DNA from 2 places in the Comamonas sp. Z3 genome. Region 2 is predicted to be linked to the other one. Evidence: riboswitches for the same ligand, from Rfam matches in the RefSeq annotation. Region 2 holds a riboswitch; the other holds the start of a gene.
What was found. A riboswitch is a leader RNA that binds a small molecule or an ion and turns the genes downstream of it on or off. The one in region 2 is predicted to bind cobalamin.
Positions count from the first base shown of each region.

Region 1: another riboswitch for cobalamin. It lies ahead of FSY59_RS26835 (ABC transporter substrate-binding protein); the one in region 2 lies ahead of FSY59_RS04040 (TonB-dependent receptor domain-containing protein).

Region 1 covers NZ_VOQU01000013.1:13,519-24,135, reverse strand. The annotation lists gene tsaA (tRNA (N6-threonylcarbamoyladenosine(37)-N6)-methyltransferase TrmO) at 1-99, shown strand, start outside; gene FSY59_RS26870 (DMT family transporter) at 409-1,344, opposite strand; gene FSY59_RS26865 (LysR family transcriptional regulator) at 1,395-2,276, shown strand; gene FSY59_RS26860 (DMT family transporter) at 2,458-3,318, opposite strand; gene FSY59_RS26855 (PLP-dependent aminotransferase family protein) at 3,433-4,839, opposite strand; gene FSY59_RS26850 (Fur family transcriptional regulator) at 5,322-5,705, opposite strand; gene FSY59_RS26845 (DUF1624 domain-containing protein) at 5,761-6,930, opposite strand; gene FSY59_RS26840 (GNAT family N-acetyltransferase) at 7,079-7,582, opposite strand; cobalamin riboswitch at 7,641-7,867, shown strand; gene FSY59_RS26835 (ABC transporter substrate-binding protein) at 8,070-9,005, shown strand; gene FSY59_RS26830 (iron ABC transporter permease) at 9,060-10,136, shown strand; gene FSY59_RS26825 (ABC transporter ATP-binding protein) at 10,133-10,617, shown strand, end outside.
Region 2 covers NZ_VOQU01000001.1:848,183-858,799, reverse strand. The annotation lists gene FSY59_RS04045 (cobyrinate a,c-diamide synthase) at 1-1,212, opposite strand, end outside; gene FSY59_RS04040 (TonB-dependent receptor domain-containing protein) at 1,224-3,137, opposite strand; cobalamin riboswitch at 3,205-3,446, opposite strand; gene FSY59_RS04035 (DUF904 domain-containing protein) at 3,687-3,896, shown strand; gene FSY59_RS04030 (cell division protein ZapA) at 3,937-4,317, shown strand; gene FSY59_RS04025 (MerR family transcriptional regulator) at 4,903-5,295, shown strand; gene FSY59_RS04020 (NAD(P)H-dependent oxidoreductase) at 5,356-5,940, shown strand; gene FSY59_RS27330 (hypothetical protein) at 6,090-6,236, opposite strand; gene FSY59_RS27520 (hypothetical protein) at 6,335-6,508, opposite strand; gene FSY59_RS04015 (AEC family transporter) at 6,961-7,917, shown strand; gene FSY59_RS04010 (alpha/beta fold hydrolase) at 8,007-8,696, shown strand; gene FSY59_RS04005 (GlxA family transcriptional regulator) at 9,073-10,017, opposite strand; gene FSY59_RS04000 (SDR family oxidoreductase) at 10,131-10,617, shown strand, end outside.

The DNA.
Region 1 (10,617 bases), on a different contig from region 2:
GTTCCCCAGCTGGATGTGCGCCAGACGGAGCGCATTGGCTGGTTTGGTCATGGCCTGCAACGTCTACCTGCCACGGTCTCGGATGACCGCATGTCCTGATCCGGTTGGGAGCCTGCAATCCGCTGCTGACTCCCGTCGTGACGCCTAATCTGCCGCGTCGAGGGTCAAGCGATTCGCCGCAGCCGGCGACATTCGGATTCGCTTCTGCAATTCGCTGCGCCTGGCTGCACGAAACGAACGAGAGCAGCAAGGGGCCGCTGAGGTGGGGCCCTGGCATCTGGGGTCACTCGCAGAGCAATTGGCTCGACTGCGAGAAAACATGAACAGCCCAACGAGCATCAGGATATAGACCCCTGGCGGAGGGGCATTGGCGAATGGGCTGCATCGAGTGCCTGAACCCATGGCAAGTCAGACATTCGTCGCAGGGACTTCTCTCCCCATCCTCATACGCCCCGCATTCATCAACAACATACCCAGAATGGAAGCCGCGCCGCCCTCCAGCAACGATCTGGTGACGGGCTCCTGCAGCCAGAGGCTGGACCACAGCATGCCAAACAGTGGCACCAGTGCCATATATGCGGCAGCCACTCCGGCACCCAGCTGTTGTACGCCTTTCAGATACCAGACGTATGCCAGCGCCGTGGCCCCCAGCGCCAGTGCCACCAGGCTGTACCAGGCTGGCGCAGTCGCTTTCAACAGGCCGGCCCATGCAGAGCCCCCCTCCTGCACGAAACTCGCCACCAACAGCAGCACCGCCCCCATGCAGGCAGTCACCGATGTCGCGGTGAGCGCATCCACGCTGGTCAGCACGACGCGTCCAATCAAGGTGTACGCGACCCAGCAAGCAGCGCAGCCCAGCAGCAGCCACTCTCCGGCACCAGAAGAAGACATCAGAGCGGCTGGAGCACCATCACTGAGCGCATACAAAGTGCCCATCACGGCCAAACCCAGGCCCAGGCACATGACGGTGTTCGCGCGTTCACGAAACAGCAGCACCGCAAAAAGCATGGTCAACACCGGATTAAGCGCCACCACCGTAGCCGCCTTGCCTGCAAGCACTGTCTTGAGTGCCAGCAAAAAGAACACCGAGTAGCCCAGCACCCCTACGGCGCAAGCACAGGCCAGGCCCGCCCATTGGCTCCCCCCAAGGGTGCGCAATGCACTCATGCGGCCGCTGCGATACAGCCACAACACCAGCAACAGGCTGGCCAGCCAGAAGCGCAGGCTGGCTGCAGCCAGCGGGGGCATGGCCTGGGCGACGATGCGCCCCCATGGCCAGGAAGCGCCCCACAGGGCAGCCATGGCAATCAGTCCCATATGGGTTGAGGTTCGTGAGGGGTTCATGCCAGCTACTATCTGCTAATCGGAACTCATCGTCGAATGAGCAAAAACTCATGACATTCACGCAACTCGAAGTCTTTGCCGCACTCGCCCGGATGGGCAGTTTCTCGCGCGCAGCGGCCGTACTCGGTATTTCTCAAAGTGGCGTCAGCCATGCCATCAAACAGCTGGAAACAGCGCTGGGCGTCACGCTTGTCAAGCGGGAAGGCGCTGCCGCAACATTGACCGAGGTGGGCGCCCGGCTACTGATCCGTGCCAACGACGTCCTCCAGCAGAAAGAGGCCTTGCAGCAGGAAGCCGATGCAGAACACGGCATTGCCCGGGGCCGCTTGCGCATTGCGTCCTTTGGTGCCACTTCGTCGCTGCAGCTGCTGCCAAAGCTACTGGCACGCTTTCAGAATGAGCACCCCTTGGTCGAGGTGCACATTGAGGAAGCCACCGACAGCGTGGTCGTTCAATGGCTGCTGGAGCGGCGCGTGGAACTGGGCTTTGTCACCTTGCCCGATGAGCGCTTCGACACCCTGACCCTGGCCAAAGACGAACTGGTGGCAGTGATGCCTGCTACGCATTTCCTGGCGTCCCGATCCGCCATCGGCGCCATGGACCTGCATGGACAGCCCTTTATCCGAACCAGCGCTGGCTCAGGCCCCCACATCGATGCATTTCTGGCCAGCCACGGGGCCGAACCCAGAACGCTATTCAGGTTTGAGCAGCTCACCTCCATGATGGGCTTTGTCGCACAAGGCAGTGCCGTCACTATTGCCGCGCGTCTGGCTCTGCCTGTCCCACCTGCAGGTGTGGTCTATCGCCCGCTGAAGCCTCGTTGCCGCCGTGAAATAGCATTGGCCGCATTGCGCTTTGACAAACTCTCGCCGGCTGCCCTCGCCTTCGTCGAACTGGCCCGCAAAAGCCGAAGCAGCCTGAAGCCCGAATAGTCGTATCCGACCAGGCTTTGCCTGACAGTGGCTGAGCCCGCTGCGGTCTTGAGCAAGCATGAATCAGCAACGGCTTTGCTGCTCCTCAAATCGCTGCAGGGCTCGTATCGGCGCCAGCCATGGCTTCCCGATCTGCTCACGCAATCGACAGCCCCGGAATGCCATGGTCGCGGCATGCCCATCAGGCATACTTTTTGGCGCCAGAGACACAGACCACCGCAAGCAAAGTCACGACAAGCATCGACCAGCTCACGGACTCGTTCAGCAGCAGAGCCGCAAGGCCCAGGCCCATAAAAGGCTGCAGCAGCTGCAGCTGGCCGACTGCCGCTATGCCGCCCTGGGCCAGGCCGCGATACCAGAACACAAAACCGATAAGCTGACTGAAGAGTGCCACATAGGCAAAGCTGAGCCAAGCGTGCATGCCGACATTCGCCAAGGCCGGCGGAGTCGTCCACAGCGCAATAGGCAGCATCACAGGCAAGGACAGGATGAGTGCCCAGCTGATGACCTGCCAGCCCCCTAGCTTGCGCGACAGACGAGCGCCCTCCGCATAGCCCATGCCGCAAACGACGACGGCGGCGAGCATCAGCAAATCACCGGTGAGGGATGCCTGCGCCCCTCCCATTGCCGCATAACCTGCAACCACCGCAGCGCCCGCTGCCGAGAAGACCCAGAACAGCGGCCGAGGACGCTCGCCACCGCGCAGCACGGCAAAGGCTGCGGTACACAGCGGCAACAAGCCGACAAATACGATGGAGTGCGCCGAAGTCACGTGCTGCAGCGCCAGCGCTGTAAACAATGGAAATCCGACGACCACGCCCGCCGCGGTAATTGCCAGTGATGGCAGATCGGCCAACGATGGTCGGCGCTCCCGTTGCAAAAGCAGCAGCAGCCAGGCCAAAAGCGCTGCAACTGCAGCGCGTGCGCATGTCAGAAATGTGGGATTCAAATCTGCGACGGCCACGCGAGTGGCAGGCAACGATCCGGCAAAGATGGCGACGCCAATCATCCCGTTGACCCATCCGCCAGTACTTTTCTCCATTCAAGGCTCCTCAATCGAGCCTTGAGTACATCATGATGCCTGTGCGTCAACCATGCACAAAACAGCACAGTTTAAAGAAACTGTATTCAATAAAAACCAGTACAGAACGTAAGCCTAGTCCTGAATCCGGCCCAGAGCCGGGCGCTTCAATGCTCGAGCCAGGACGGAAAAAACACGCTCGTCGGAGCACTGTGAAACGTTGAAGCGCAGAAAATCTCCGGCCGACTGGGACTGGCTAAAGGAATTGCCTGGTGCAAGCACCACGCCCTCGTGAAGACAGGTGCGCGCAAGCGCTGCGGCATCGATGCCTTGCGGCAGCCGGCACCAAAGAAACATGCCTGCCTGCGGTATCAGGGCGGGCCTGACCCCCATCTTCTGCAAACGACCGGCCACCTTTTCCATCTCCTGCGACAGCCGCTGACGCACGGTTTCCATGTGCTTTCTGTAACCGCCATCCGTCAGCGTCTTCAGAATAAGTGCCTCCGCCAAACGGCCTCCACCGAAGCTCGTGGCAATTTTGAGGTCGACCAGCGCATCAATCCACTCGGGCCTGGCAGCCACGAATCCGCAACGTATGGATGCCGACACCGTCTTTGAAAAGCTGCCGATGTGGATGACGCGTGCAAGCCCGTCAAATGCAGCCAGTCTGGGCGCGTGGGTGCTCTCGAAATCCGCAAAGATGTCGTCCTCCACGATCACCAGCTCGGAGCTGTCAACGAGCTTGAGGAGTCTGTGGGCAACGAGTGGAGACAGGGCTGCTCCCGTCGGGTTGTGAATCCCCGAATTGGTGATGTATAGCCTCGGTGAATGCTCTTGAAGAGCCTTTTCGAACAAGGGCAGATCCGGCCCCTGGGCCGTGTAAGGCACTCCAATCGCCTGAACCTGATGGGCTTTGAGCAGGGCATGGAAATTGAAATAGCAGGGATCATCAACCAGAACCTTGTCCCCGGGCTTCAGCAGAAAACGGAAAATCAAGTCGATTGCTTGCGTTCCTGATTCCGTCAGCATCACCTGCTCGGGTGACGCATCGATACCCGTGGCAGCCATGCGACGGACCAGAAGCTGGCGCAAGGCCGGGTTCCCGAGAGGTGTCGAATACTCCGTCAGCTCCGACAGCGAGCCTCGCGCCTGTGCCCGCAGTGCTCGCCTTAGCCCGTCCTCGAACATCCATGTGGGCGGCAGCCAGCCACAACCGGGCCGCAGCGATGCAGGGTCGCTCTCCAACGACTGACGCGACACCCACAAGGGGTCGACAACACGGTCGAGCCTGGGCCCCAACTTCATCAAGGCAAGCGGCGCCACGGGCCCGTTGACATAGAAACCGGCACCGGGGCGCGATACGACAGTGCCTTCTGCCGCCAGTCGCTCATACGCTTCCACCACGGTGGAAACCGACATTTTCAGCAGCCGGGCCTGCTGCCGGATCGAGGGCAGCCGCGTTCCGGGCAAGATGCTTCGAGAAGCAATGCCCGCCCGAATATGCGACATGACCTGGTTGATGAGAGTACCGCTGCGCGCCATCAGAATGTCCACCGTGTTGGCAAGCACTCCACTACAGTGTGGAGCAATTGTGATTGATTGTGCCCCATGACTTGCCTGCAGAACCTCCAGACTCCCGCAAGGACAACGCACCCACTTTGCCGAAAGCGATGGGGCTGTCCGGCAGGAGCCGACTCAAGGCAGGCTCTGCACCTGTTCGTCACCCATAGATTGGCAGTGCGGGACGCCAGTCATTTGCCACGCCTGTGCCTGCCAGAAGATCACCGAACAATTGGTTCACGAGCCGGAGCAAAGACCTGCCTGATGCACAAGGCGCAGGCCCTGCACCGAATGCCAACAAAGCGCTCTCGACATTGGAAGTATCAAGCGTTGTCAACGCCATCCAACCGCTCTTTGCCGCCACCGGAAATCCACCTGCGAACGGCAGCCTTGAAGCAGTTGGCAGCGGTCAAGTCGCCCGCTGCGCTCCTCAGGTACCGACACCGCAAGCAGGCCATGCTAGTTCAGGCTGCGCAGTCACGGCAGCGGCCATACAGCGTGATTTCATGGCTGTCGACCAGAAATCCCGCTGGCGCCAAGCTCGCCAGATTGCCGGGGCAGGCATGCACATCGAACACCCGCTGGCAGACCGTGCATTGGAAATGATGATGGTGGCCGTGCCCTGCCACCTCATACATGGGGGTGCGCTCGGGCAGGTGCACCTCATGAAGGAATCCCTCTTCGGCCATCGCCTTGAGTGCCCGGTACACGGTTGCAATGCCGAGCCCGGGTAAGCTTGCCTGCGCCAACTCCAGCACCTCCTGTGGCGCAAGCGGCCTGTCGGCCTCTGCCATGGCCTGCTCAATGGCCGCGCGCTGCTTGGTGGATCGTTGCTTGGAGGTGTTCATCGTGGCGAGGCGGGGTCAATAGCGACAGGAGGCCGTATTGTGCCGTGGCTCGATCCTAGAGGTACTTGAGCCAGGTAATGTCGCGCCGGCGCTGCTTGAGTGCGGCAAACCAGCTTGCTGCGGGATACAGAGCCACGGCCAGCAGCGCTGCGATCACCCACAGCCAAAGCAGGCTGCTCAGTCCGAACAACTGTCCCTGGTTGGCCCCCCAGAACGCCACCGCCGCCAGGTACATGAACTTGAGCACGTACAGGTGCAGCACATAAAAGAACATGGGTGCGGCCCCCAAGGTGGCCAGCATTTGCAGCCCGGTGCGGCCTGCGGCGTTCTCGAAGGCGCATAGCAGCAGCAAGCCGATACCGAGCGTCAACATCAGGAACAACAGCGAGGGCGGATACTTGGTGACGTTGAACCAGGACATCAGTGTCTGCAGCGCATTCGTACCGGCCAGCCAGGGCGCATCACCATAGACATTGAGCGTGCGCAGCATCGCAAAGCCCAGCAGGGAGGCAATGCCTGCCATCAGCAGACAACGGCTGCGCTGCGCCGAATCACAGGCTTTGCCAAACCACGGACCGATGCCGTAGCCCAGAGCAATCACGCCGATCCAGGGCAGCAGAGGATAGGACGTGCGCAGTTGCACTCCAGCCAGCTCCAGCCAGCCACGGTCATGTAGGATCGCCCAGGGCATATGCATCACGTGGCCCGCAGGAAAATGCAGACCATCGAGCAGGTTGTGCCCCGCAATCAGCACCAGCCCCAGCAGCAGCAATGCCTTGCGTGGCAGCCATACCAGCACCGACAGGGCCAGCATGGAGAGACCGATCGCCCAGATCACCTGCAGAAAGATCTTGGCGGGAGGAAATTGGAAGGTCCAGGCAAAGTTGACGACCGTCACCTCCAGCAGCACCAAGAACAGGCCGCGCCGCCACAAAAAGCCGGATGCGGTGCGCGCCTGAGCAGCCCCGGCATGCCGGCTGGCATACAGATACGCCCCCAGGCCCGTCAAAAACACGAATACCGGCGCACACAAATGGGCCAGCATGCGCGGGAAAAACAGGCCGGGCGGAGTGTCAGCCACGACCATGGGGTCGGGAACCTGCAGATGCAGATAAAAGGTTTCACGGACATGGTCGAGCAACATGAACAGCATGACCAGACCACGCAGCGCATCGATCGATTGCAGACGGCCAGCACTTGCTGATGGAGAAGACAGAGAGGACAAGTTGTTGGCTTTATTGATATCGAATTATCAATATCATAACAATTCATACCCGGTGTCTGGCGCAGACATGCTCGATTTCACCTCCGCTTCCAATGCGCAGGTCGAGGACCCGGTCGACAGCCCGAGCCTTGGACAGCTCTCCCAAGCTTCACATGAGACGCTGCATATGAACGGTCTGCCATAGCGGGTCTTCTTCGCGCTCGATCACCGCAAAGCCCTGTCTTTGCCAGAACTCAAGAGCTCCCTGCAGGAATGGATGGGTGTGCAGATAAAGCACTTGCACCTGCTGGGCCAGAGCATGGTGCATCAGCACATCCAGCATCGCCTGCCCCACGCCTGAGCGCCGGAATTGCGGCGCGACAAACAGGCGCACGACCTCGACCACCTTCTGCGGTCCGAAATCCAGTTGCGCAAATCTGCCGTCATAGTCCCGGCAGGCAATCGTGGCCTGCACGCTTTGGTCAGCATCGAGAGCCGCCAGCATGCAGCCGCTGCCCGACAGATAGGTCTCTTCGAAATGGCGAAGATCCTCGGGAATTTCCAGTGAAGCGATGCGCCCTCCGAACATGGAAACACGTGCGCTTTGCAGAAAGCTGTGAACCTGATGCAATTCACGAACGCGCTGGATGGAAATGTCTTGCAAGCGGGGCATGGAGAGGCAATCCGAGCTCATTCGTCGTCTTGGCTTGGGACTGTTGCTACAAAATCAGCTACATTACCGCAACTTTGGTTTCACAAGAACATGCGTGCGCTGCGGCGAATGCATGAGGGAATCCAGTGGTCAGGCACCTTCGGGGCCGGCCCGTGAAATGGAACTGCCCCCGCAACTGTAGGCAATGAGCCAGCCATCACACAGCCACTGAACATCTGTTTGGGAAGGCGATGAGCCAGCGATGATTTGCCAGTCAGGAGACCTGCCAGAGCACCAACAATTCATTGCCGGCGGGGTGTCCGGGAAGTGAGCATTTCATCGCTCCGCTAACGTGCTGCCACTCAAGGCAAAGTTCAGGCGCGTGTCCTGCTATGTCTTCCAAGGTGCTTTTCGCCGCTTCTGGAAAGATATTCCGATGCTGCTTCGAAGCCTTGCCAGCACTGCCCTGCTCGCTACCGCATTTTCCGCTCATGCAACCGACTTTCCTGTGCAACTGCAAAACTGCGGCTACACCCTCACTCTCGACAAGGCGCCCACCTCGGTGGTCACCATAGGTCAGGCAGGCACTGAAATGCTTTATGCCCTCGGCCTGGGCGACAAGGTTGTCGGAACAGCGCTCTGGTTCAACCCGGTACAGCCCCGCTTCAAGGCTGTCAACGACAAGGTGCCACGCCTGTCCGACAACATTCCCAGCTTCGAGTCGGTCCTCGGCAAGCGCCCCGCCTTGGTGGTTTCGCAGTTTGAATGGATGGTGGGCAAGGATGGCGTGGTGGGCACGCGCGAGCAATTCCATGATCTGCGCATCGCCACCTATGCCATGCCTGCCGACTGCGAAGGCAAGAACAATCTTGTGGGATCGGACGGCACGCGTACTGCCAGCTACGACGTGAAAGCCCTGTACAAAGGCATTCGCCAGCTGGCCCAGGCTTTTGATGTCGAGGCCCGCGGCGAAAGCCTGGTCAAAGCGCTGAGCGATCGCCAGACCCAGGCCGTGGCCAAGGTCAAATCCTCCGGGCTCCAGAACCTGTCTGCCGCACTGTGGTTCTCCAGCGCAGACCTGGCCGCCGACCCCTATATGGCCGGCAAGAACGGCGTGGCCGGCTACATGATGCAAGCTCTGGGCTTGCGCAACGTCATCACATCCGCAGAGGAGTGGCCGACCGTGGGCTGGGAGACGATTGCCAGGGCCAATCCCTCGATTTTGATCGTTGCCCGCATGGACCGTCGCCGCTTCCCCGCAGACGACTACCAGAAAAAGCTGGACTTCCTCAAGAAGGATCCCGTCACCCAGCACATGGATGCCGTCAAGAACGGCCGCATCGTGATCGTCGACGCCGATGCCCTGCAGGGATCCATCCGCCAGGTGGACGGCATGGAGCAGATTGCCAATGCGGTGCTGACGATCGAAGGCCTCTCCAAATAAGCCAGGCATCAACGAAGTCCGCATGCCGGCGCACCTTGCCCCGGCCGCTGAGCCATGAATACCTACACGCCGAGCCTTTCCAGACCGCATCTACCGGCCGGCCGGTTGCTGCGCGCCGCCCTGCTCGGGGCCGCAGCAGCGGCCTTGCTGCTGCTGGCCGTCGTGTCCGGCATAGCGATTGGCGAGACCGATATCTCCGCCCGCATCGTATACGAGGTGCTCGCAAATCAAATGCTGGGCACCAGCTACGTCATAGACCCCATCAATGCGGGCATTGTCTGGAATTACCGCCTGAGCAGAGCCCTGGTCGCAGCCAGCTGCGGGGCCGGGCTGGCCGTCTGCGGCGTTGTTCTGCAGTCCCTGCTGCGCAATGCCTTGGCCGAGCCCTACCTGCTGGGCATTTCAGCAGGCGCTTCCACGGGGGCCGTGCTGGTTTCGGTCGCCGGCCTGGGTGCGGGCTTGGTATCGATGAGCACCGGGGCTTTCCTCGGAGCGGTTTGCGCATTTGCCCTGGTGGCCTTGCTGGCCCATGCCGCTGGCAATGGCGGCCTGCGTAACGGCGGGCAAATCGTGCTGGCCGGCATTGCCGGCTCGCAGCTGTTCAATGCGCTGACCTCGTTAATCATCACCAAGTCCGGCAGTGCCGAGCAGGCGCGCGGCATCATGTTCTGGCTGCTCGGCAACCTGAGCGGCGTGCGCTGGCCCGATACGGTTTTGACGGCATCGGTGACTATGGCAGGAGTGCTGGTGTGTCTGATGCATGCCCGCTCTCTGGACGCGTTCACCTTCGGCAGCGAATCGGCCGCCGCGCTGGGAGTGCCCGTGCGCCGCGTGCAGCTGACCCTGCTGCTGGCAGCTGCCTTGATGACAGCCGTCATGGTTTCCGTGGTCGGAGCGATTGGCTTCGTGGGCTTGGTGATTCCTCATGCGGCCCGTCTGCTGGTTGGCGTGCGCCATGGGCGCCTGATCCCGGCCAGCGCCTTGATCGGAGCCATCTTCCTGATTGCCGCCGATGTGGTTTCACGCACCCTGATCAACGGACAGGTTCTGCCCATTGGCGTCATCACCGCCCTGGTCGGCGCGCCGGTGTTTGCCGGCATTTTGCTCAGAGGCCGAAGAGGTCATGCATGACGCCTGACCCCCTCGCCAAGCCGGACATTGTCGCGCTTGAAGCATGCGATATCAGCTGGAAGGCGCGTGGCACAGCCATTGTCCAGCAGGTCTGCCTGCAAGTGCAGCCGGGTGAAATGCTGGGACTCATAGGGCCGAACGGCTCGGGTAAATCCAGCCTGCTGCGACTGCTATCCGGTGTGCTCAAGCCCAGCTCGGGCGAGGTGCTGCTGGGGGGACAGGCACTGCGGCGCCTGCCAAGGCGTGCCGTGGCGCGCCGGCTGGCCTTGGTGGCGCAGGACGCCGACACCCTCGATGCCATCACCGTGGCCGAGGCCGTGGAGCTCGGGCGAACGCCCTGGCTGTCCGCGTTGGCTCCTTTGTCGACCTCCGACCAGAACATCGTCAAAGATGCGCTGCGCGATGTCGGCCTGCTATCCAAGGCAGGCAGCCGCTGGAACACCTTGTCGGGCGGCGAGCGCCAGAGAGCACATATTGCACG
Region 2 (10,617 bases):
GCGCAACAGGCCCGCATCGAGGGCCAGCTGCTGCATGCCCAGACCGCCGAGCCGGCTCTGCATCACGACCTGACCGGGCAGCAGCCCCCACATGGACTGGGTGCTGCCGTCCAGGGCGGTCACACCATCGCACAGGGCCAGCATGCCGCCGCACTCGGCCCAGACCGGCTTGCCCTGGGCCATATGCTGGGCAATGCCGTCGCGCAACGGCCGGTTCTCATGCAGGGCTGGGGCGTGAAGTTCCGGATAGCCGCCGGGCAGCCAGATCGCATCGCAGGGCGGCAGCGCATCGCCAGCCAGTGGCGAGAAAAAGCACAGCTCTGCCCCCATGGCACGCAGACAGTCCAGATTGGCGGGATAGATAAACGAAAACGCCGCATCGCGCGCAATGGCAATGCGACAGCCGCGCAGCCAGGGCTCCAGGCAGGGCTGAGCCGCGCCAATGTCCGGTGCGGCAAAGTCCACACACCAATCCTGCCAGCTGGGCTGCCCGTCGTCCGAGCTCCAGGCCCTCTGCCCCAGCGGCGTCTGGGCCAGGGCATCGGCTGCGGCATCCAGACGCTGCAGGGCATCGCCGAGCTCGTGGGCGGCGATCAGGCCCAGGTGGCGCTCCGGCAGCAGCGCCGCAGACCTGGCCTTGACTGCCGCATCACCCAGTTGCACCCCCGGCATGGCCCCGAGCCACATAGACTGGTCGCGCAGGCCTTGCCGGAGCAGATCCGCATGATGCGCCGTGGCCACCCGGTTGGCCAGCATGCCGGCCCAGCGCAGGCCGGCCTGGTAATGCTGCAAGCCGTAGGCCAGCGCCCCGAAAGTGCCCGCCATGGCCGAGGCATCGACCACGGCCAGCACGGGCAGACCCAGCAGTTGCGCCAGATCGCCCGCGCTGAAGCTGCCGTCGAACAGGCCCATGACGCCTTCGACAAGAATCAGGTCAGCCTCCTGGGACGCCTCATGCAGGCGTTGGCGCACATCCGCCTCGCCCGTCATCCACAAGTCCACCGAATGCACGGGCGAACCACTGGCCAGCTCGTGCCAGTAGGGGTCCAGAAAATCCGGCCCGCACTTGAATACACGCACCTTGCGTCCCTGACGCGCATGCAGCCGTGCCAAGGCTGCCGTCACGGTGGTCTTGCCCTGGCCAGAGGCCGGAGCACTGATCAGCAGCGCGGGGCAGCGGGTAGTTTTTTCGGGCATTGCGATGGATGTCATGGCGACCCTGTTCAGTTAGCTTCCCACTTCACACCGATATAGCCGCTGCGTCCTTCGGTGGCATAGGTACGGGCCAGCTCATAGCGCTTGTCAGCCAGATTGTTGATGCGCGTCACCAGGCTCCATTCACGTGTCAGCTGCTTTTGCGCACTCAGATTCCAGAGCGTGTAACCGCCCAGCACAGTCTTGTTGGCAGCATCGTCAAAGCGCCTTCCGGCAGCCTGCATTTCGACGCCCAGCCTCCAGCCGGCCAGTGTGGTGTCGGCAGACAGATTGGCGTAACGCTTGGAGCGGCGAGCCAGTTGCAGATCCTTATCGGTATCGCGCGGATCCTGGAAGTCCACCGAACCTTGCAGATTCACCATGCCCAAGCGGGTGGTGGCGGCCAGGGTGATGCCTTCGTAACGGGCCTTGGCCACGTTGGCATAGCAGCCGCCGTAAAGGCCGGTATTGCCCGCACAGGTGCCCGTCCCACCCACATAGTTGATGAGATTGGATACATTGTTGCGATAAAGCGTGGCCGAGAAGCTGTCGCTGCCCTTGCCCCATTTCAGGCCCAGCTCCACATTGCGGCCTTTTTCAGGCGACAGGCTGGCATCGCCATATTGGCTGAAGCGCTGATAGAGCGTAGGTGCGCGAAAGGCAGTGCCGGCCGATGCGGTTGCGCGCCAGTTGGGCATGAACTCATAGCCATACGCAGCGCTGCCCGTGGTGTGTCCGCCGAACTCGCTGTCGCGGTCATGACGGGCGTTGAGCTGCAGCGTGTGCTTGCCTGCATGCAGGCCATAGCCCAGTGCCAGCGCGTTCTGAGAGCGATTGCGGCTGCCGATATCCAGGCCGTTGTTGACCAGCTTGTCCTCGCGGCGCTCCAGCGCGGCCGTCACGGTCTGCGCTCCCAGCCGCCACTCATTCTGGAACAGATAGCTGTGCAAACGCGTGTCGGTTTCATAGACACTGGGCTTGGTCTGGTAGAAATCGCGTGACTGCGTGTACTGAAGGCGTGTGCTGTAGACATCGCTCCACTTGGCCAGCCAGTTCAGGCCTACCGCATTCATCTTGTAGATGCTGCGGTCGTCGGCCATGGGACTGGTCTTGGAGACAGTGGCGTCATAACCCGCGTTCATATAGCTGGTCAGAGCCGTGGCCTCAACACGTTGATTGCTGTTGATCTGGTAGCCCACACGGCCGTTGAAGGCGTTGCTGCGATAGCCATCGGCATCGGGATTGAAGCCCGCAGAGGTCTTGGCATTGAAGCCGTTGCTGCTGGCATGCGAAACACCCAGGCTGTAATCCCAGCCCGCAACACCGCCGCTGATGCCTGCCTGAGCCTTCACCGTGCCACGACTGCCCCAACCCAGACCCACATAGGGCTTGGCTTTGCCCTCGCCCTTTTTGGTGAAGATCTGCACCACGCCGCCCATGGCGTCTGAACCGTAGACAGCCGCCGCCGGGCCGCGCAACACTTCAATGCGGTCGATCGCTTCCAGCGGAATATCCTGCCAGGATGCACCGCCCGTGGACTGGGAGTCCACGCGCACTCCATCGATATACACAGCGGTGAAACGCGTGTCGGCACCGCGCAGATAAACGCTGGTGGTCGAGCCAGCGCCGCCGTTACGCACCATCTGCACACCCGGTAGACGCGAGAGCACATCGGCCACACCCACGGCACCCGCAGTTTCAATCGTTTCACGACCCACCACCGACATATCGGCCACCAGATCCGACAAAGGCTGTTCGATGCGATTGGCGGTAACCACGGTTTCTTTCATCTGCACCGGATCGGCCTGGGCAGTTGACTGAGCCTGTGCGGCAAACGCCATGGCCAACGCAGATGCCAGCAAGGTGGGACGGAGAACAAAACAGGAGGCGCGTGCGCGCGAAGCCACCTGCGCCAGGCGCAGGGACGAAGATTGCGGACTCATGGAAAGCACACTTGAATACGCCCACGCCAGCCTACCCGCCGACATTGAGCAAACATACCTGCACACAATGCAGGCAACCCATGTTGGCCGGTATCCGGGCTAGGCGAATCATCCTCTTGCCGGCCTTCCCAGCGCGCAGCGCCAGTGACCATGGGGAAAAAGGCGGAATGCCGCAGCATTCCATTCGCCGACCGTTGCGGGGGCAGCGCAGGTTCGGAGTGCCAGTGCATCTGGCCAGCCCCTCCCTGCTTCCCGTTGAACTGAGACCACAGGAAAGCAGCCTCGAGCACCAACAGGCGCCCATTGTAATGAGCGCCACGCGGCGCGAATCCTTCATTCGAAGTAGCCTTGCGCGGGTAAGGTGACGATTTTTTACCTTAAACCTGCGTTTGAGGCACACAGAACTTGCGCAGCACGCTACGATTTTGGGAGAAATACTGCAGTTTCCCGACTGCGACAGTCAAGCAGGCCGTGCTCTGGCGCAAACTGCGAATTTGCCTGCACATTTATACTCACCCACGGACTGCAAGACCTACAATGGCAGAGTCTATGACCACCCAGCCCTCTCTTGATCTCATTGCCGAGCGCGTGGAGCGTCTGCTGGTGCGCCACGAGGAACTGCAGCGCACCAACACCCTGCTCACCGATCAGATCACCGCTCTGACGCAAGAGCGCGATTTGCTGCGTCTGCGCCTGCAGGCCGCTCGTGCGCGCGTCGATGCATTGATCGAACGCCTGCCCGCCAACCAGGGAGAGTGACAGCCGTCACCCTCCATCACCAGACCCGCCACTGACGCCCATGAAGCAGATCGATGTGCAAATCATGCAGCAAAGCTATGTGCTGACCTGCCCCGATGGTCAAGAAGAACGTGTGCAGGAAGCCGTTCGCCGCGTGGACGAGGCGATGACCCGCATCCGCGACAGCGGCAAGGTCCGCTCACGCGAGCGGGTGGCGGTGCTGGCAGCCCTCAATATGGCGTTCGACGTGCTCGACCGCGATGCCCAGCAAGCCCATATGGCCAACGCCCAGGCTGAAATGCAGGCACTCGCTCAGGAGCAGAGCGCGGCCTCCGAAGTCAGTGCCGCCGCCCAGGCCGAGTTGCAGCGCCAGCAGGATTTGGCAGAGCAACTGGTGCTCAGGCTCGATCAGGCTCTGGATGCTGACGCCAGGCTGCTTTGATCAGTTAACCTCGGCAACAAAGCAGTCATGAGCTGCGCACGACCGCCAATTCCCGCTAGAATAAAACCGTCTGCAAATCTGCCGGTTTTTATATTTCCTTGAACCAATGCTCAACGAGCATGGGCTTGATAAATCACCTATTGAGCGTGATCGTCTCGCGTCAGATGAACCCAACGATAGGTTGCTCTTGCCCACCTGAACCCCCGGTTCAGGATGACGAGCCGGTGGCATTTGCAGACACCTTTACCGACAAGCTGTTGATGAAGTTGGTCTACAGCCATGAACGTGGCCCAGAAAATCAAACAAAGCCACGCTAGGCATCAACAACTTGCAAATCTGGATTGATGATCGGCCCGCATTGCGGGCCTTTTTCTTGCCCATAGCCTGAGGCCATTCCGATAGCAGACCTTGATCTGCGCTGGCTGAACCCAAGGCTTTAGGTGCCACTCCCGGAAATCGATGCCCCGGCAAAGCCCGGCTCGACACACCTGCACCCACAACATGCCCAAGCGACTTCAGACACGCATGCCACCTCAGCCGTTTGCGCAAGCATCCGCCATTCCTGGAAGCACCCAGAAGTCAGTTATGCGCATCGGTGAGCTCGCGGCACTCACAGGCTGCACACCCAAGGCGCTCCGCCTCTACGAGGCCCACGGTTTGCTCGGTACCGTGGCGCGCAGAGGCAGCTACCGCAGCTATGGCCCCGAGGATGTGCAGCGCGTGCAATGGATTCGCCAGGCACTGGCACTGGGATTTCGCTTGGCTACGCTTCAGCCGCTACGCGCCATTGACACCGCCGCGGGCGCTGCAGCCGTCCTGACACTGATCCAGTCCCGGCGGCATGCCATTGCCGAGGAGTTGGTACGACTGAAGGCTGCCGACACCGCTCTTGCGGCGCTGAGTGTGGAGCTGGCCGGTTGTGAGGACGCAAGCGGGTGCGCTACGCCAGACAAGCTCCCGATCCGATCCAGCGCTTGACTTTGTCCCACGGGGCAAGGTGATGCTGGCGGCCTGCAAACTTCGCAAGCCTCTATCGCCATGTCCCGTCGCATCCTCATCATCCTCGGTCATTCCTCTTCCCAAAGCATGTGTGCAAGCCTGGCTCGCAACTATGCCGACGCCGCGCGCCAGTCCGGAGCCGAAGTACGCCTGCTGTCACTTGGGGAAATGTATTTCGATCCCATCCTGCGCCATGGATATGCGCATGCCCAGCCGCTGGAACCCGACCTGCGGGATGCACAGATCGACATTGCCTGGGCTCAGCATCTGGTATGGGTCTATCCCATCTGGTGGGGTGGACTGCCGGCGCTGCTCAAGGGCTTTCTGGATCGCATCTTTCTTCCAGGCTTCGCCTTCAAGTACCGAGCCAATTCCGTGTTGTGGGATCGCCTGCTGACAGGCCGCACCGCCGAGCTGCTGGTGACCATGGACACCCCGCCGTGGTATTACAGATGGGTACAGCGCCAACCAGGTCACCGGCAAATGAAGCAGACCATCCTGGAGTTCAGCGGGATCAGACCCGTGCGCGTGCACAGCTTTGGCCCGGTGGTCAACTCCAGCGATGCAGCGCGAGCGGGCTGGATCAAGCACGCATGCAAGCTGGGTGCTCGTGCAGGCGCCTGAGGTCTGATTCCCATGCATTGCACATGAGAGGCGGCCGGCAGGTTAACTCCTTGCGTAAAGCTCCTCGTGTGCAAGGCATATGCGTATTGAAAGCTATCGGTCGGGTGCAGCGCTCCCGCAATCACGGCGGCGTACAGCCCATCCCTGACTTACTTGTTGTCCTGCAACACCTCGGGCACCACATTGGGTGGAGTGAATTCGGAGGCTGCCGCCTTGCGCTGAGCCTTCTCCTCTTTTTTTTTCTTCTTCTCCAACTCGCGTTGCCGTTTTTCGAAGGGATAGTTTGGTTTGGGCATCGGAGCTTCCTTGGAGTTTTACGCTGCTCACCATAACCGATATCCCGGTGTGCGTCATGCGCCGGACATGGCTGGTGCGGACAGTAAGCTGCCCACGGCTAGTCGTTTTGCCCCAGGACGATGAGAACCGCGCCGCCGAGGAGCAATAAGACCGCCAGAGCCAGCCATAGTTCGAGATAGGCAATACTGCCGCGCGCATCCAAAGCAAATCCCGCCGCGCACGATAGTGCGGCACTGACCAATAACAGTGTTCCCAATTTGCTGCGCAGCATGGCTTGTGTCCGTGCTTTTCTCTCAATGATTGCGTGATGACGGCCATGCCGACCTGGCATTCCAGCCGCCATCAGCGCCCAAAATACCAGGATCGGCCCAGGCCTGTCTATTTTCGACGATGGCCATGGCTTGCGAAGCCAAGTCTCGAGGGTTTTGTTACTGAAGGTAGAGCATGACTCCTGCGTTTCAGGGGCCCACTCGAACAGGGGTTCAACGAGTCGTAACATCGAAACCCAGAAGCCTTCCGACCCCGATAAACAAAGCGTTCGCGGATGCCCATCCGTACCAAGCTTGACGCCGATTGACATGGCCTGAGCAGCAGGGCTTGGCAAACAAAGCAAGCAGGATCCCGGAACCGGTGAGAAGAAGAGTTAAGCTCTGCGCCCGAGGGATGCACGCACTCACACTGAGAGCAGGTGCAGGCGGCGGCTCAGTTTAGTTGGAGAGTTGAATGAATGGTTCCGCGATAGCGGCACTGCTACCGGTGATTGCATTGATCGGTACGGGGTTTGGCGTGGCACGTGCAGGACTGGTGCGACAGACAGCAGTCAAGGATATGTCCAATCTGGTGTTTCTGCTGCTGCTGCCGGCACTGCTGTTTCGCACCATGGCGCAGGTACATGTCGGCGAACTGGACTATCGACCGATCGGCGTGTACTTTCTTTCGGCCATCATCGTGTTTGTGGCGACGATGCTGGTCTATGGCTTCAACACATTGGCTGCAGCGCGTGGACTGGCCAGCATGTTCAGCAATGCTGCCATGATCGGCGTGCCACTCGTGGGCCTGGCATTTGGCGAGCAGGGACTGGTGACATTGTTCACCCTGATCTCGGTGCACGCCCTGGTACTGCTGACGGCCGCGACCATGGTGTTCGAGCTGGCCTCCTCTCGTGAGCAACATACGGACGACCCCCACGGCAGGCGATCCCTGGGGAGCACCGTCTGGCAGGCGGTACGCAACAGCATCATCCACCCTGTGCCGCTGCCGATTCTGGCGGGTCTGCTGTGGTCTCTGACAGGCAGGCCCCTACCTGAGGTGCTCGATACCTCGCTCAAGATGCTGGGCTCTGCCATGGGTCCCATGGCGCTGCTGCTCGTCGGCATCACCCTGGCCTTCACCAGGATCGGTGCCCACTGGCGCCCCGCAATGCGCATCACGCTGGTCAAATCGCTGGTGCATCCCCTGGTGTTTCTCGCCTGCGCCTGGCTGCTGCAGCTGCGCGGTCCGGCCATGGGTGTGATGCTGATCTGCTCGGCCTTGCCTGTGGGCGCCAATGCCTTGCTCTTCACTCAGCGCTACCGGGTCGCCCAGGACGAAGTGGTCGCCGGCATTGCGCTGTCCACCTTGCTGGCCCTGGTGACCATGCCGCTGCTGCTGATGCTGCTGCATGTCTTGCATGGGACCTGAGCATGCTGCTCAGGCTGCGCCCGCGCAGGCACTACGGCATCGCACGACGCCACGAACCGGACCATGCCTGACATTCTCGAGGAATTTCATTGACCACCGTTCTCATCCCAGGGTTCATGCTCGATCAAGACCTATGGTCTGACATCGGGCCATTTCTGCAAACACGCGCACCTCTTGTCCATGCGGATCTCGCTTCCGCTGGCTCGATTGAGGAGATGGCACAGCACACCATAGGCATGATCCCCGCCGGTCCATTCGATGTGGTCGGGTTCTCGATGGGAGGCTATGTGGCACGTGAAATCGCAAGGCTTGCCCCGGACCGGGTCAGGCAACTCGTGCTTATTGCCACCTCGTCGCGCGGCGACACGGAGCTGCAGGCGCGGCGCAAGGTCGATGCAGCCATGGCTGCTCCCAAGACCTTTGCCGGCGTGAACCGGAGAGCCATTCGCCAATCATTGGCGCCACAGCGGGAGCAGGATGAACAACTGGTGGATCGCATCCATGCAATGAGCGTGCGCCTTGGTGGAGACACTTTTCGCCGCCAGGCGCTGCTGCGCCGCGAAGGCGACACGGACAGGCTGAGCGAGATCCGGTGTCCAACCCTGATCCTTGCGGGCGAGCAAGATCGCTTGCGCGGCCTGGATGAGTCCATGGAGTTGCACCAGGGCATCCGAGGATCGGAGCTGAAGACCATCAATGCCGGCCATATGCTGCCCATGGAGGCTCCCACGGAAACCCAGGCCATGCTGGCGAAATTTCTTCAGCACAATCCCGCATAGCAGGCTGTCCACCTTGAAATCAGGCTGGCCCACAACGTGGGCAAGGGCAGCCGGCGCCGTTTTCGGCTGCCGCAGATGGGCCCGAGCCCTTCAGCCAAAAAACCAGCAGTCACGCGTCTCAACAGCCGGCATCCGCACATTGCGGCCTCGTGGGCAGCAGGGCTGCGAACGCTCAGCCCAAGAAGCTTTCATTCGCAATGGCTGTCGACTCTGCCGCCACAGACAGCGGCAGACCTCTTTGCCACGGACTTGTCGGCAGCCAGTGAGGTGACAGCAGCAGTCCGGAGCCTGAGCTCGATCCCTGGCAACCGAGCGGGCCGAGGACGAATCGCCTGCCACGATGGCCAAGTCGTTTCGCTCCAGGTGTACAGGCGTCTTACAGCTGCGCCCGAGCCCCACGCCGTATGGCCTGCGGCGGCATGCCGAAGCCACGCAGAAAAGCCTCTCGCATATGGCGGCGGTCACGAAAGCCCGTCTCCTGCGCAACCACCTCCAGCGGGTGTCGGCTGCCTTCAAGCATCAGCCTTGCGGCCTCCAGCCTCAGACCCTCAACCGCCTTGGCGGGGGATTGACCGGTCTCGGCCGTGAACACCCGGCTGAACTGGCGCGGACTCAAGTTGGCGGCCTCGGCCAGCGCCTCCACGCTCAGTGACCGAGAAAGATTGCGCCGGGCATGCTCCAACGCCTGCTGTATACGGTCTGACCTGGGTGTCAGCCTGAGCATCTCCGAGTGCTGCGACTGCCCGCCAGAGCGGCGCTGGTGCATGACCAGGCGATGCGCCACCGATCGTGCGACCTTGGCACCCAGGTCTTGCTCCACCAACGCCAGCGCCAGGTCAATCTCTGCCGTCATGCCTGCAGAGGTCCAGATCGGCCCGTCGGCGATGTAGATACGATCGGCTTCAATCTGAGACCGTGGGCAGCGCTGCTGCAAGACCTCGGCCCAATACCAGTGCGTGGTGGCACGGCGCCCGTCGAGCAGACCGGCTTCGGCCAGCAGGAAGGCGCCCGTGCACAGGCCCGCCACGCGCCGCGCGGATGCCGTCACCTTGCTCAGCAACCGGATCAGCTCGGGATCCGCAGCGACGTCCTGCGGCGCGAGCTTGCCTGCAACCAGCCAGGTATCCGCCCTGCAGTGTGCCGAAAGTGGCTTTGCCTGCAACACAGGTCCTGCCGAAGAGTGGGCCACACCGCCCAGCGCATAGGTCTCCACCGCATAGAAAGGCTGCTCCAGCATCAGGTTGGCAAGCTCGAACACGGCCTGTGTGGCCAACGCCATGACTTGAAAACCCTCGGGCAGCAGGTAGGCAATACGGTGCATCAGGATTCCCTTTCATGTCCTTTTTCATGACTATATACGTCATTTACGACAATCACTGCATATCGCACCATTCATGCCATGAACCACAGCCATCAACCCTAAGGAGCTTCAACATGGCACAAACCCATCTGGGTACCGCACTCGTCACCGGGGCATCGTCCGGCATCGGTGCGTTATATGCAGAAAGGCTCGCGCAGCGCGGCTATGACCTGATCCTGGTCGCGCGCAACCGCGAACGGCTGGATGCCCTGGCTAGCAGCATCAGCACACGCACCGGCCGCTCGGCAGCAGTCATGCCTGCGGACCTGAACGACCGAGCCGATCTGGCGTGCGTGGAGCTGCAGCTGCGCACGGACGCCAGCATCACCCTGCTGGTCAACAACGCCGGCATGGGCACACATACTCCATTGCTGCACAGCGACGTTGAACAGATGAGCCGCATGATCGATCTGAACGTCATGGCACCTATGCGGCTGGCCTATGCAGCAGCTCCTGGCTTCGTGACTCGCGGCCACGGAGCGATCATCAACATAGCGTCCATCGTCGCCATCTCTCCCGAAACCCTGAATGGCGTTTACGGCGCCAGCAAGGCTTTCGTGC